Regions from separate parts of the Acidovorax sp. GW821-FHT09B03 genome, predicted to be linked through region 2. Evidence: riboswitches for the same ligand, from Rfam matches in the RefSeq annotation. Region 2 holds a riboswitch; the other holds the start of a gene.
The links. Region 2 has a riboswitch for S-adenosylhomocysteine ahead of metH (methionine synthase). Riboswitches for the same ligand answer to the same signal wherever they lie in the genome.

Region 1 (7,326 bases), on a different contig from region 2:
GTGAATATTACCGTTGGACGCCGCTCACAACACCAGGCGGCGGCAAATTTCGAGGGTGGCGGCGCTTTGGTTCATGGTGTAGAAGTGCAATGCAGGCACGCCTGCACTGCGCAGCCGGTCGCACAGATCCGTCACCACGTCGAGGCCGAAGGCTTTGATGCTCGCCATATCGTCCCCGAAAGCCTGCAGGCGCAGGCGGATCCAGCGCGGGATTTCGGCGCCGCAGGCATCCGAGAAGCGCAAGAGCTGGGTAGAGCTGGTGATCGGCATGATGCCCGGCACCACAGGGATGCTGGCGCCCAGGGCCTGCACGTCGTCCACGAAGCGGAAATAGGCATCCGCGTTGTAGAAGTACTGGGTGATGGCCGCGTCGGCGCCTGCCTGCACCTTGGCCAGGTAGGCCTTGAGGTCGGCTTCGGGTGAGCGGGCCTGGGGATGCACCTCGGGGTAGGCGGCCACTTCGATATGGAAGTCGCGCCCGGTCTCGGCCCGGATGAAGGCCACCAGGTCGCTGGCGTACTGGAACTCGCCGCCCGCGCCATAGCCGCTGGGCAGGTCACCACGCAAGGCCACCAGGCGCTTGACGCCCATGGCCTTGAGCTGGTCCAGCTGCTCGCGCACCGATGCGCGTGTGGCGCCGATGCAAGAGAAGTGCGAGGCCGCTGGCACGCTCTCGGCCAGGATCTCGCGCACGGTGCCGAAAGTGCCCTCCTGCGTGGAGCCGCCGGCACCGTAGGTGACGGAGCAGAACTCTGGGCTCAGCACATACAGCTGCTGGCGCTCGGCGCGCAGCTTGTCGGCGCCCGCAGGTGTCTTGGGCGGAAAGAATTCGAGGCTCACCGGAAAGCCAGTGGCCTGTGCCTTGGCTGCGTTCATGCGGCCCTCCTCGCAAAAACAAAGAATTCACGGTTGCCGTCGCCACCGCCGATGGGGCTTTCCAGCCAGGCCTGTACCGCGAGGCCCAGGCCGGCGCAGCAGTCGCGGATGCGCTGCTCGACCACCGCATACAGGGATTCGTCGCGCACGATGCCGCCCTTGCCGACCTGGCCGGGTTGCAGCTCGAACTGCGGCTTGACCAGCATCAGCAACTGCCCACCCGGCGCCAACAGTGGCACCAGCGCGGGCAGCACGAGGGTGAGCGAGATGAACGACAGGTCACCGGTGACCAGATCGAAGGTGGGCGTGATGTCCACCTGCTCCCGCCCCGCCCTGCGGCGGCGCACCGTGCGCACGATGCCTTCAGCCCGCGCGCGCGCCTTGGCGACGCGCTCGGCCTTGAAGGCCTCCACGTCCTGTTCCTTGGCATCGTCGCTGTCGTCGTACCCGTCGTCCACTTCACCGCCATTGCGCATCCAGGCATAGGGGGCCACGGGCTGGGTGTCGTTGTCGTCGATATCTGTTTCCACATGCTCGGACAGGGCCTCCTCGCAGGCTTCCTGCAGCGAATCGGCTGTCATGGCGCGGGCATTGAGCCCTTCCACGCCCACCACACGCGGGTCGTTGCGCAGCCGCTCATGCAACTGGCCTTGCCCCACGTCCACGCCGATCACCTGGGCAGCGCCCTGCTGCAGCAGGCAGTCGGTGAAGCCCCCGGTGCTCTGGCCCACGTCCAGGCAGCGCAGCCCCTTAACGGACAGCTTGGTGGCGGCGAGCGCGCCCTCAAGCTTGAGGCCGCCGCGCGAGAGGTACTTCGCCTCGGAGTCATCGAGCAGCCGCAGCTCGGCCACCGACGGAATGTCGTCACCGTTCTTGGCCACCTTCTGCCAGGGTGCGAGCGGCGACAGGCGCCACTCCACCCCGGCCGCGATCAGCCGCTGCGCCTGCGAGCGCGTGGCCGCATGGCCGAATTCCACCAAAAAAACATCTGCACGCATGCGTCACTCTCTCGCCGGGAGGCAATGGATTTCATGGCCCCAAGGGCACCAAGGTGTTCTGCGCCACCGGCGCCCTTCCCCCTGGGAAAGAGCGGCCGGCGGCGACCGCTGATCAGTAGCGGTAGGTGTCGGGCTTGTAAGGGCCTTGCTTGGACACGCCGATGTAGGCGGCCTGTTCGTCGGAGAGTTCGGTCAGCATGGCGCCGACCTTCTTCAGGTGCAGGCGTGCGACCTTTTCGTCGAGGTGCTTGGGCAGCACATAGACCTGGCCGTTCTCGTAGCGGTCCTTGTGCATGAACAGCTCGATCTGGGCGATGGTCTGGTTGGCGAACGAGCTGGACATCACAAAGCTCGGGTGGCCCGTGCCGCAGCCCAGGTTCACCAGGCGGCCCTTGGCCAGCAGGATGATGCGCTTGCCGTCCGGGAAGATCACATGGTCCACCTGGGGCTTGATCTCTTCCCACTCGTACTGTTCGAGCGTGGCGACCTGGATCTCGTTGTCGAAGTGGCCGATGTTGCAGACGATGGCCTGGTCCTTCATGGCCTTCATGTGCTCGTGGGTGATCACGTCCTTGTTGCCGGTGGTGGTCACGAAGATGTCGGCCTTGTCGGCAGCGTACTCCATGGTCACGACCTTGTAGCCTTCCATCGCGGCCTGCAGGGCGTTGATGGGGTCGATCTCGGTCACCCAGACCTGGGCCGACAGCGCGCGCAGGGCCTGGGCACTGCCCTTGCCCACGTCGCCGTAGCCGGCCACGCAGGCCACCTTGCCGGCGATCATCACGTCGGTGGCGCGCTTGATGCCGTCCACCAGCGATTCACGGCAGCCGTACAGGTTGTCGAACTTGCTCTTGGTCACCGAGTCGTTGACGTTGATCGCGCGGAACAGCAGCGTGCCCTTGGCGGACATTTCCTTGAGGCGGTGCACGCCGGTCGTGGTTTCTTCGGTCACGCCGATGATCTGGGCGCTCTTGCGGGTGTACCAGGTCGGGTCCACGGCCAGCTTGGCCTTGATCGATGCGTACAGGCAGGTTTCTTCTTCGCTGGTGGGATTGTCCAGCAGCGAGGCGTCCTTCTCGGCGCGCTGGCCCAGGTGCATCAGCAGCGTGGCATCGCCACCGTCGTCCAGGATCAGGTTGGGGCCTTCACCTTCGCTGCCGGCAGGGCCGAAGTCGAAGATGCGGTGGGTGTAGTCCCAGTACTCGGCCAGGGTTTCACCCTTGATGGCGAACACCGGCGTGCCGGTGGCGGCGATGGCCGCGGCGGCATGGTCCTGCGTGGAGAAGATGTTGCACGAAGCCCAGCGCACGTCGGCACCCAGGGCCTGCAGCGTTTCGATCAGCACGGCGGTCTGGATGGTCATGTGCAGGCTGCCGGTGATGCGGGCGCCCTTCAAGGCCTTCTGGGCGGCGAATTCCTCGCGGATGGCCATCAGGCCGGGCATCTCCGTTTCGGCGATGCGGATTTCCTTGCGGCCCCAGGCGGCCAGGCCGATGTCGGCAATGATGCAGTCGGTGTTGACGACCGGGGCGTTGACGCGTGCGTTCATGGTGGTGTGCTCCAAAGCATGTTTGAAAGACCACGTTCAGCGCGGGGATGAGACGGAAGGCTCACTCACCACACGAGAAGTGGATGAGCGTCGTTGCTAGATGACTCCGAGCCTCACGCCCCGCCAGTGCTGGGGACGCTGCAACGCTCCTCGGATGCGCGCATTATAAGTAAAAGCACGCGGCATGCCACGTCTACAGCGTGACGACATGTCCCAGCTGCGGATCGATGCGTCCGGCATGCAGGTCCTCCACCAGCGCCTGCGCAGCGGCAAAGCCCGCGTGCTCCTGCACCCGCATCCAGGGCTGGCGGGCGTCGCTGATGCGCTCGATGAAGGCGCGCTGCGCGGCGTTGAATTTCTGGTTCACCACCTCCGGCCCCCAGTCGGCATTGCGCTTTCGGATCTGCACCGGCGCGAAGTAGAACGCCGGGGCCGGCCCGGGCAAGGCGGTATCGCGCAGGAACTGCGTGTTCTGCGCCGAACCCGCATAGCAGTCGTAGACCAGGGCAGCGCCCAGGTGGTGGTGTACCCGCGCGCGCAGGCCCTCGTCGCCCGAAAAGTCCACGTACAGCGTGGGCACGCTCGTCTCCAGCGCCTCCAGCTCGCCATAGGCCACCGTGCGCTCGTAGCAGCCCAGGCCTTGCACGAAGGCGCTGTTGCGTGGCGAGGTGAGCGCCACCCGCTCGATGCCCTCCTGCCCCTGCAGGCAGAACGCGGTGCCGAAGGCCGTCTTGCTCGATGCGCTGGAGAACACCAGGCGCTTCGCACCGAAAAATGCGTTGTCCGAGAGGAAGTCCGCCAGCATGAACGAGGTGATGAACAGCGGGCGCACCAGCATCTGCCAGTTCTCGTCGGCTACGCGGTAGGCCGGGTCGGCGCTGGTGCGCGTGTACTGGTTGTAGGCCGAGGTGAGGCCCTGGCGGTGCTCCGCGCCGTCGTAGAAGCCCCGCGCCGTCACGCGCACAGGCTGCATGCGCAAGTGGCTGGCAATCGGCCAGTAGCCGTAGAAGCGCTCGCCCACGGCCACGCCCTCGACATCGGAGGCCACGACCTCGGCAAAGCCCCAGACCGGCATGTGGCCCCAGCCCGCTTCGCCGGTGGGGAAAAAATCCCAGTACTTCATGGCATCGCCGAAGGCCGCGTAGGTGATGTTGTTGGTGGTCACGGCCACGCGGTCCACGCGCAGCAGGGCCTCGCCGGGCTGCAGCGGTGCCAGGGGCGACTGCACAGTGCGTGTGTGATTCAATGCGTTCTTGTCGGTCAACAGGCGGGTCTGCATGGTCATGGTGTGTCTCCGGTACGGGTGTGAAAAGGCGCTCTGGTCACTGTATGGCGCCGGGCCCTGCCGCGGGTTCGGAAACCGATGAAGGCCCCGCCCGCCACCCCCTCCGCAGCCGCCAGGCCTTTGAAACGGCCGCGCCAGGCGCGGGCCCGCTTTACCGTGCAGGCCATCTACGACGCCTTTGTTCGGATTTGGCAGCGCGACGGCTGGGACAAGCTCACCACGCGCAACGTGGCGCTGGAGACCGGTATCGCCGTGGGCACGCTCTACGACTACTTCCCCAACAAGACGGCCCTGCTCTCAGGCTACGTGCGCCACTGCATCGAAACCCTGCTCGCGGCCATCGAGCGCGAGGCCGTGCAGCCCGCCGGCCTGCCCTGGGAGGAGCGCATCCACCAGCTGGTGCGCCTGGTCTGCGGCGTGGATGCGCCCGAGCTGCCGACCTTTTACCCCGGGATGCTGGCGCTGGAAGCGCAGATGGCCGAGCCCCGCGACCACCGCCGCGCGCATGAGGAACTCGTCACCGCGTGGGGCCGGGTGCTGGCGGCCTGCACCGATCTGCCCCGGACGACGGCCCCGGACCTGGCTCGCAAGCTGCACCTGTCCGCCTGGGGCGGGAGGCGCTACGTTCTGCTCCTGCAGCTGGGGCCCGAGGAGATGCGGCAGTGGGCCCATGGCGTGGAACAGCTTTGCTGCGCCGCCATCCGCCAGGCGGACTGAGCTTGTCACCTGCGCGGCTGCTGCGCCCGGCAAGCCGCCCGACACTGGCGCCCTCACACAAGAGGAGCATTCCATGGACCCGAAGGACAAGGTCATCATCGTCACCGGCGGCGCCAGCGGCATCGGCCGTAGCATCGCGCGGCGTTTTGCACAGGAGGGCGCGTGCGCCGTGGTCGTCGCCGACCTGCACCTGGAACCAGCCCAGGCCGTGGCCGACGAGATCGGTGGCCTGGCGGTGCGCTGCGACGTTGCGCGCGAGGCCGACATCAAGGCCCTGGTGGCCACCACGCGCGCGCGCTACGGCCGGGTCGATGCCTACATCTCCAACGCCGGCATCCTGGGCCGCCCAGGTGGCATCGAGCTCGAAGACCCGCTGTGGGACGCGATGTGGAACATCCACGGCATGGCCCATGTCTGGGCCGCCCGCGCCGTGGTGCCCGAGATGGTGGAGCGCGGCGAGGGTTTCTTCCTGGTCACGGCCTCGGCGGCGGGGCTGCTGACCATCGTCGAGTCCGCGCCCTACGCCGTCACCAAGCATGCGGCCGTGGCCTTTGCCGAGTGGCTGCGCATCGCCTACGGCCGCAAGGGCGTGGGTGTCGCCTGCCTGTGCCCGCAGTCGGTGCAGACCGCCATGGTCACGGGCGATGGGGGTTCGGCCTCGCACGACGGCATCCTGCCGCCCGAGCAGGTGGCGGGCGACGTGCTGGCCGCCATGCAGGACGGCCGCTTCCTGGTGCTACCCCACCCCGAGGTGGCGCAGTACTTCCGCAACAAGGGCCAGGACTACGAGCGCTGGCTGGGCGGCATGCAGAAGATGTACGCGCGCCACGCCCAGGCACAGGAGGCCTGAAACACCCCCTGAGTCGCTTCGCGCCTTCCCCCTCTCTCGACTCGCTGCGCAAGTCGGGAGGGGGACGCTCCCGGTGCGGCGGGAAGGCCCTTGCACGGGAGCACTGGATTGGGCCGCGCCAGTTTCATCCGTCGCGGGTTGCGCGAAGCGCGGTGGAGCAACTCGGATACGGCCGCCGAGGGGCCTGGGCGCGAGCCCGGTAAAATCAGCGGTTTCGGGCGCGTGAGCGCCTGCCGCGCCGACTGCCGTAGGCCCCTGCCGCAGCGAGCTGCCCACCCCCCTCTCTTGGAATCCCCTGTGTCCTACGCCCCCGAAACCCGGCGCCGCCGCACCTTTGCCATCATTTCCCACCCCGACGCGGGCAAGACCACGCTGACCGAAAAGCTGCTGCTGTTCTCGGGTGCGATCCAGATCGCCGGTGCCGTCAAGGGCCGCAAGGCCAGCCGCCATGCCACCTCGGACTGGATGGAAATCGAAAAGCAGCGCGGCATCTCGGTGGCCTCCTCGGTCATGCAGATGCTGTACCGCGAGCATGTGATCAACCTGCTCGACACGCCCGGCCACAAGGACTTCTCGGAAGACACCTACCGCGTGCTCACCGCCGTCGACTCGGCGCTGATGGTGATCGACGCGGCCAACGGCGTGGAAGCGCAGACGCGCCGCCTGATCGAGGTCTGCCGCCAGCGCGACACGCCCATCATCACCTTCGTGAACAAGATGGACCGCGAAGTGCGCGACCCGCTGGACATCATGGACGAGGTCGAGCGCGAGCTGGGCATGCCCTGCTGCCCCATGACTTGGCCCGTGGGCCAGGGCAAGGCCTTCGGCGGCATCATCAACCTGCGCAACAAGACCATGACGGTGTTCGAGTCCGGCAGCGAGCGCCGCCCGCAGGACTTCGAGGCCATTCCGCTGTCCGACGAAACCACGCTGCGCGCGCGCTTCGGCGCCGAGTTCGACGCCGCGCTCGAAAGCATGGAACTGGCCGTGGGTGCCTCGCCCGAGTGGGACCACGAGGCCTTCCTGGCCGGCAAGCTGACGCCCGTGTTCT
Region 2 (7,326 bases):
CCGCATCGGGGCGGCGGTTGAGCACCACGTCCTCGACGCGTTCGCGCAGCGTGGGCTCCAGGTCGTCGTAGACGCCGACCATGCCGGCGTTGACGATGCCCATGTCCATGCCGGCCTGGATCGCGTGGTACAGGAACACGGTGTGGATCGCCTCGCGCACCGGGTCGTTGCCGCGGAAGCTGAAGCTCACGTTGGAGACACCGCCCGAGACCTTGGCGCCGGGCAGGTTCTGCTTGATCCAGCGCACGGCCTCGATGAAATCGACCGCGTAGTTGTTGTGCTCCTCGATGCCGGTGGCCACCGCGAAGATGTTGGGGTCGAAGATGATGTCCTCGGGCGGGAAGTCCACCTCGTCGACCAGCACGCGGTAGGCGCGCTCGCAGATCTCGATCTTGCGCTCGAAGGTGTCGGCCTGGCCCTTCTCGTCGAAGGCCATGACCACGGCGGCCGCGCCATAGCGCTTGACCAGGCGCGCCTCGTGCTTGAACTTGTCGATGCCCTCCTTCATGGAGATGGAGTTCACGATGCCCTTGCCCTGGATGCAGCGCAGGCCGGCCTCGATCACCTCCCACTTGGAGCTGTCCACCATGATGGGCACGCGCGCGATGTCGGGCTCGGAGGCGATGAGCTGCAGAAAGCGCACCATGGCCGCCTTGCTGTCGAGCATGGCCTCGTCCATGTTGATGTCGATCACCTGGGCGCCGTTTTCCACCTGCTGGCGCGCCACGGCCAGGGCCTCCTCGTACTGCCCGTTGAGGATCATGCGGGCAAAGGCCTTGGAGCCGGTGACGTTGGTGCGCTCGCCGATGTTGACGAACAGCGTGCCCTCGCCAATGGAGACGGGCTCCAGGCCGGACAGCTTCAGGGGGGGCATGGGAAGGGCGGACATCAGGCTCACCTGCAAGTGGGGTCGGTAACAGGTGAGCGTCGTTGCGGGGTGGTCGGCCCCGAGCCTGACGGATGGTTGCCTGGCAATCTGGGTGCCAGGCTTGTCCGCTGCAACGCTCCTCGGGGGAAGCGGCATTTTACCTGCCTAGCGAACGGGCAGGAACTGCAGAAAAGTGCCCCCCACGATCCCCTGCACATAGCTGATGGCCGCGCGGCGGTACTTCTCGGTCACCACCACCGCCACCAGGTCCAGGCGGGCGATGAGCTTGCCGAATTCGCGCTCGAAGCTCAGGTTGCGCCCCTGGGGACCGATCTCGTCGGCCCACAGCAGCGGCTGGCCCGCGCCATTGCGCCGCTGGGACAGCAGCCACACGGCCGACTCGACGTTGCGCGCGGCGTTGTACAGGTGCTGGGCATCGAGCGAGTCGAGCAGGAAGAACTCGGTCTTGCCGCCATGGGCGGTGACCAGCATGTCGGCCGTGGCGGCAATGAAGGCCGCCACCCGGTCGCCCGCGAATTCGGGGGCCAGAGCAAAGGCCAGGCCCGCGATGTCGCGCCGGCCCTGCAGCGGCGCCCAGGGCTGGCGCTGTTCCACGGCGGCGCGCACCTGCTCCATGGCCTGTTCGCGGCTGGTCGCGCCGCTTTTGCGCCACTCGGCCGGGTTGCGCCGGTAGAGCTTGTCCATCAGCAGGTACAGGCTGGCCAGGTTGTCGCGCATGGCCAGCGTGGCCATGCGGTTCACGTCCGACTGGGCCAGTTCGCCCGCAGTGGTGGGTGCGCCGCGCACCTCACCGCGCGCGGTGGGTGCCGGGGCGGAGCAACCGGCCAGAAAGGCAAGCGACGACAGGGCCAGCAAGGCCAGGGGGATGTGAAGGGATGCGGGTGCCACCATGTGCGCCCCATTATCGGCAACTGCCGGGCGCGCCCTGGTAACCGTGCGTCACCCGCCGTGCGGTATTCCTTCGATGGGGCACTCGGCCGTGCCCACCGTGCTGCGCGTGAGCGCCTGCACGGCGGCGCGCGTGCCGTCGGGGTCGGTCACCCAGCGCTGGTAGAAGCCGTAGGGGCAGGAGGCCACGCCCTTGTCCCCTTCGCCGGAATTGAGAACACCGGTGTAGCCGCGGTGCAGCAGCTTGAACAGGTGGTTCTCGGACTGACCGTTTCTGCGGAAATCGCGGATCAGGCTGGTGGAGAGGGCCGCGTACTGCACGCCGTATTCCTCCTCCCCGCACTCGCCCAGCGTGCGGCCGTCGAAGCCGATCAGCGCCGAGTGGCCGAAGTAGCTGTACACGCCGTCGAACCCCGCCGCATTGGCCACCGCCACGTAGGTGTTGTTGGCAAAGGCCATGGCCTTGCTCATCAGGATCTGCTGTTCCTTGGCCGGATACATATAGCCCTGGCAGCGCACGATGAGCTCGGCACCCTTCATCGCGCAGTCGCGCCAGATCTCGGGGTAGTTGCCGTCGTCGCAGATGATGAGGCTGATCTTGAGGCCCTTGGGCCCCTCGCTCACATAGGTCTGGTCGCCGGGGTACCAGCCCTCGATGGGCGTCCAGGGCATGATCTTGCGGTACTTCTGCACGATCTCGCCCTGGTCGTTCATCAGGATGAGCGTGTTGTAGGGCATCTTGTGCGGATGCTCTTCGTGCCGCTCGCCCGTGAGCGAGAACACGCCCCAGACCTTGGCCTTGCGGCAGGCAGCCGCGAAGATTTCCGTCTCGGGGCCAGGAATGGTGGTGGCGGTATCCATCATCTCCTGGCGGTCATACATGATGCCGTGGGTGCTGTATTCGGGGAAGACCACGAGGTCCATGCCCGGCAAGCCGGTCTTCATGCCCACCAGCATGTCGGCGATCCTGCGCGCGTTGTCCAGCACGTCGGCCTGGGTGTGCAGGCGCGGCATCTTGTAGTTGACGACCGCGACGCCCACGGTGTCCTTGCTGCTTGAAATATCGCCGTGGATCATGGCGTGGTCTCCTTGGGAATCGTTGATTCGTCAGTGGCTGATCATCCAGGGCCTTTTTGTGGGAAAGGTCTTCGCGCCACTCGGTGCCGTGACCGTCCCGCCGCGCTTGCTGCCACCGCCGCTGCAGCAGCCACACCCCGAGGGGTGGCGCAGCCGGCCGTAGCTGCCGGCATCGCCATCGCGCGAGGACGAGCGCGGGGCGTGCTGCGCGCGCTCGTTGGTGTCGTGCGCGCGGCGCTGCTCGGGGCTCACGCAGGCCAGATGGGGGGCGTAGGCGAACACGCGCGCCGCTGCGGCCCCGCATTCGGGGCAGGCGCAGGGCTCGTTGCGCAGGGCCACGCTGCGCAGCGCATCGAAGTTGCCGCAGTCGGGGCAGGCGTAGTCGTAGGTGGGCATGGGCGGGCCTTCGTGGCTACTTGTCTTGCGAGATCGGCATGTCGATGCTGCCGTCGAGCATCTTCACCGGGCCGGCGGCCGTGGGGTTGATGTCGAAGTCGAAGATCTCGGTGGGCAGCCACAGCGTGGCGCAGGCATTGGGCACGTCGACCACGCCGCTGATGTGGCCCTGCACCGGGGCCGTGCCCAGGATGGAATAGGCCTGCGCGCCGCTGTAGCCGAACTTTTTCAGGTACTCGATGGCGTTCAGGCAGGCCTGGCGGTAGGCCACCGTGACATCCAGGTAATGCTGCTTGCCCGATTCGTCGACCGAGATGCCCTCGAAGATCAGGTAGTCCTTGTAGTTGGGGGTGACAGGGCTGGGCTTGAAGATCGGGTTCTTGATGCCGTACTTGGCCATGCCGCCCTTGATCAGGCTGACCTTCATGTGCACCCAGCCCGCCATTTCGATGGCGCCGCAGAAGGTGATCTCGCCGTCGCCCTGGCTGAAGTGCAGGTCACCCACCGAGAGCCCCGCGCCTTCGACGTAGACCGGGAAATACACCTTGGAGCCGCGCGAGAGGTCCTTGATGTCGCAGTTGCCACCGTGCTCGCGTGGCGGCACCGTGCGTGCGCCCTCGGCGGCGGCCTTGGCCTTGGCCTCGCCCTGCAGCTTGCCCATGTGGGCGGTGATTCCGTTGGGCGGGTTGGCCAGGCCGGGCACGCGGTCCGGGTCGGTGGCGATCAGCTCGGCCTCGCGCGCATTCCAGGCATCGAGCATCTTCTGGTCGGGCAGGCAGCCGATCAGGCCGGGGTGGATCAGGCCCGCGAAGTTCACGCCCGGGATGTGGCGGCTGTTGGTGAACATGCCGTGGAAGTCCCAGATGGACTTTTGCGCCAGCGGGTAGTGCTCGGTCAGGAAGCCGCCGCCGTTCTTCTTGGAGAAGAAGCCGTTGAAGCCCCACAGGCTGTCGTCGCGCGCGCCGATGTCGAGCAGGTCCACCACCAGCAGGTCGCCCGGCTCGGCGCCCTTGACGCCCACGGGGCCCGACAGGAAGTGCACAGTGGACAGGTCCACGTCGCGCACGTCGTCGGCGCTGTCGTCATTCTTGATGGCGCCGCCGGTCCAGTCGTAGGTTTCGAGCTTGAACTCCGCCCCGGGCTCCACCCACACGGCCATGGGGATGTCCGGGTGCCAGCGGTTGTGCACCTGGGGGTTGTCGTACGGCGACTGCTTGAGGTCCACCTTGATCAGGGTATCGGCCATGGCGTGTTGCTCCTTGGATGGTTGTGGAAGGGGAACGAAGAGAGAAAAGAAAGAGGGGCTCAGACCGAGAGGTAGGCCTTGATGTGCTGCTGGTCGGTATCGGCGCGCGCGGTCTCGTGCACCAGACGGCCGCCTTCGATAACGAACAGGCGGTCGGCCACGTCCATGGCGAACGAGAGCACCTGCTCGCTGACCACGATGGTGATCTTGCGCAGCTTGCGGATCTCGTTGAGGGCCCGGGCGATGTCCTTGATGATGGAAGGCTGGATGCCCTCGGTGGGCTCGTCGAGCAGCAGCACCTTGGGGTCGGTGACCAGCGCGCGCGCAATCGCCAGTTGCTGCTGCTGCCCGCCCGAAAGGTTGCCGCCCTTGCGCCGGCGCATGTCCCACAGCACGGGGAACAGGGCGTAGATCTCATCGGGGATCTCGCGCGTCTTCGAGTTCTCCAGCCCCGTCTGGATGTTCTCTTCCACCGTGAGCGTGGGAAAGATCATGCGGCCCTGGGGCACGTAGGCAATGCCCTTGGCCACGCGGCGAAAGCTCTCGTCACGCGTCACCTCCTGGCCGGCCACGGTGATGCTGCCACTCTTGACCGGCATCACCCCCATGAGGCTCTTGAACAGCGTGGTCTTGCCCATGCCGTTGCGGCCCATGATGGCCACGGTCTCGTTGGCCCGGCCCTCGAAGGAGATGCCGTGCAGTGCTTCGCTCTGGCCATAGGCCACGAACAGGTCCTTGACTTCCAACATACGGTGGTGCTCCTGTGCGGGGTGGCTCGGTCAGTGGCCGAGGTAGACGTCGATCACCTTGGGGTCGTTCTGGACCTTGTCCATCGAGCCCTCGGCCAGGATCTTTCCCTGGTGCATGACGGTGACCTTGTGCGCGATGCGCTTGACGAACTCCATGTCGTGCTCGATCACGATCACCGCGCGGTTCTTGCAGATGCGCTGCAGCAGCTCGGCCGTGAGCTCGCGCTCGCGTGCGCTCATGCCGGCAATCGGCTCGTCGAGCATCAGCAGCTCGGGCTCCTGCATCAGCAGCATGCCGATCTCCAGCCACTGCTTCTGGCCGTGCGAGAGCAGGCCGGCCTCGGTGTCGAGCTTGTCCCCGAGGCCGATGTCGTCGGCCACGGCCTGCACGCGCTCCTTCACCGCCGGGGTGCAGCGGAACGCGAGTGCGCCGAACACTGAGCGCCCCGAGGGGTAGGAGACCTCCAGGTTCTGGAACACCGAGAGGTTCTCGTAGATCGAGGGCGTCTGGAACTTGCGGCCGATCCCCAGGCGCACACGCTTGTGCTCGGCCATGCGCGTGAGCTCCTCGTTCCGGAACTTGATGCTGCCGCCGGTGGCGCGCGTCTTGCCGCAGATCAGGTCCAGGAGCGTGGTCTTGCCCGCGCCGTTGGGGCCGATGATCACGCGCAGTTCGTTCTTGTCAACGTACAGCGTGAGGGCGTCGATGGCCTTGAAGCCGTCAAACGAGACCGTGAGGTCTTCCACGGCCAGGGCGAAGTCGGTGTTGCTCATGGGGGTGCTCCGGGTGCGGGGTGCGCTCAGGCGCGCTGGCTGCTGGCGCCTTCAGGCAGGCTCGGGGCGGCGGCCGGCGCATCGGTGGGCGGGCGGCTTGGCGGTGCCACCGGCGCCCGCACCGACGCCTGGCGCAGCGCCTCGCGGCGGCCCTTCCACCAGGGCACGATGTGGCTCTCCCACAGGCCGGCCAGGCCCATGGGGAAGGCCATGGTCACGCCGATGAACAGGGCGGCCATGAGGAACAGCCACAGGTCGGGAAAGCTTTCGGAGAAGTAGGTCTTGCCGGCGTTGACCAGCAAGGTGCCGTACACCGCCCCGACCAGGCTCATGCGCCCCCCCACGGCAGCGTAGATCACCATCTCGATGGAGGGCACGATGCCCACGAAGCTCGGCGACATGAAGCCCACCTGCAGCGAGAACAGCGCACCGCCGATGCCCGACAGCGCGGCCGCCAGGCAGAAGGTGAAGACCTTGAAGTTGGCCACGTCGTAGCCCGAGAAGCGCACGCGGTCTTCCTTGTCGCGCATGGCCAAGAGCAGGGTGCCGAGCTTGCTGGTCTGGATGAAGCGGCACAGCACGATGGACAGCACCAGCAGCGCCACGCACACGTAGTACAGGATGTACTTGGCGCTGTCGGTGCGCGTGTCCCAGCCCCACAGGGTCTTGAGGTCGGTCATGCCGTTGACGCCGCCGGTGTAGCCCTGCTGGCCGATGATGAGCACGGTGCAGATCAGCGCCACGGCCTGGGTGATGATGGCGAAGTACACGCCGCCCACGCGGCGCTTGAACATGGCGAAGCTCACGATAAAGGCCAGCAATGTGGGCACCACGATCACCGCGGCCAGCGAGAACGGCAGGCTCTTGAACGGCACCCAGAACGCGGGCAGCTCGGTGATCTGGTTCCAGTCCATGAAGTCGGGGATGCCGGGGGTGGACTGGATCTTGGTGGCGATGGGGTCGGACGCCTCGAGCTTGAGGAACATCGCCATGGCGTAGCCGCCCAGGCCGAAGAACACGCCCTGCCCCAGGCTGAGCACGCCGCCGTAGCCCCAGACCATGACCAGGCCGATGGCCACGAAGGCGTAGGTGAGGTACTTGCCGACCAGGTTCAGGCGAAAGATGTCGAGCGCCAGTGGCAGCACCACGGCCAGCAGCACGGTGAGCAGCACCAGGCTGGCGAGCTGGTAGCGCTGGATCCAGGCTTTGAGGGCATTCATGAAAAGACTCCGGTGGTGGACTCGGGGGGAAATCGATCGGTGCTCAGCGGCGCACCTTGGAGGCGAACAGGCCCTGCGGCCGCACCA

Region 1: another riboswitch for S-adenosylhomocysteine. It lies ahead of ahcY (adenosylhomocysteinase); the one in region 2 lies ahead of metH (methionine synthase).

What each region holds. Positions count from the first base shown of each region.
Region 1 is NZ_JBWKPP010000005.1:55,740-63,065, reverse strand. It holds gene metF (methylenetetrahydrofolate reductase [NAD(P)H]) at 25-876, opposite strand; gene AC07PA_RS11240 (TlyA family RNA methyltransferase) at 873-1,874, opposite strand; gene ahcY (adenosylhomocysteinase) at 1,987-3,423, opposite strand; S-adenosyl-L-homocysteine riboswitch at 3,502-3,579, opposite strand; gene AC07PA_RS11230 (DUF2855 family protein) at 3,617-4,708, opposite strand; gene AC07PA_RS11225 (TetR/AcrR family transcriptional regulator) at 4,787-5,425, shown strand; gene AC07PA_RS11220 (SDR family oxidoreductase) at 5,499-6,275, shown strand; gene AC07PA_RS11215 (peptide chain release factor 3) at 6,573-7,326, shown strand, end outside.
Region 2 is NZ_JBWKPP010000001.1:702,037-709,362, reverse strand. It holds gene metH (methionine synthase) at 1-889, opposite strand, end outside; S-adenosyl-L-homocysteine riboswitch at 916-1,016, opposite strand; gene AC07PA_RS03265 (hypothetical protein) at 1,034-1,780, opposite strand; gene AC07PA_RS03260 (aliphatic amidase) at 1,829-2,854, opposite strand; gene AC07PA_RS03255 (FmdB family zinc ribbon protein) at 2,885-3,250, opposite strand; gene fmdA (formamidase) at 3,267-4,496, opposite strand; gene urtE (urea ABC transporter ATP-binding subunit UrtE) at 4,556-5,245, opposite strand; gene urtD (urea ABC transporter ATP-binding protein UrtD) at 5,276-6,019, opposite strand; gene urtC (urea ABC transporter permease subunit UrtC) at 6,046-7,239, opposite strand; gene urtB (urea ABC transporter permease subunit UrtB) at 7,283-7,326, opposite strand, start outside.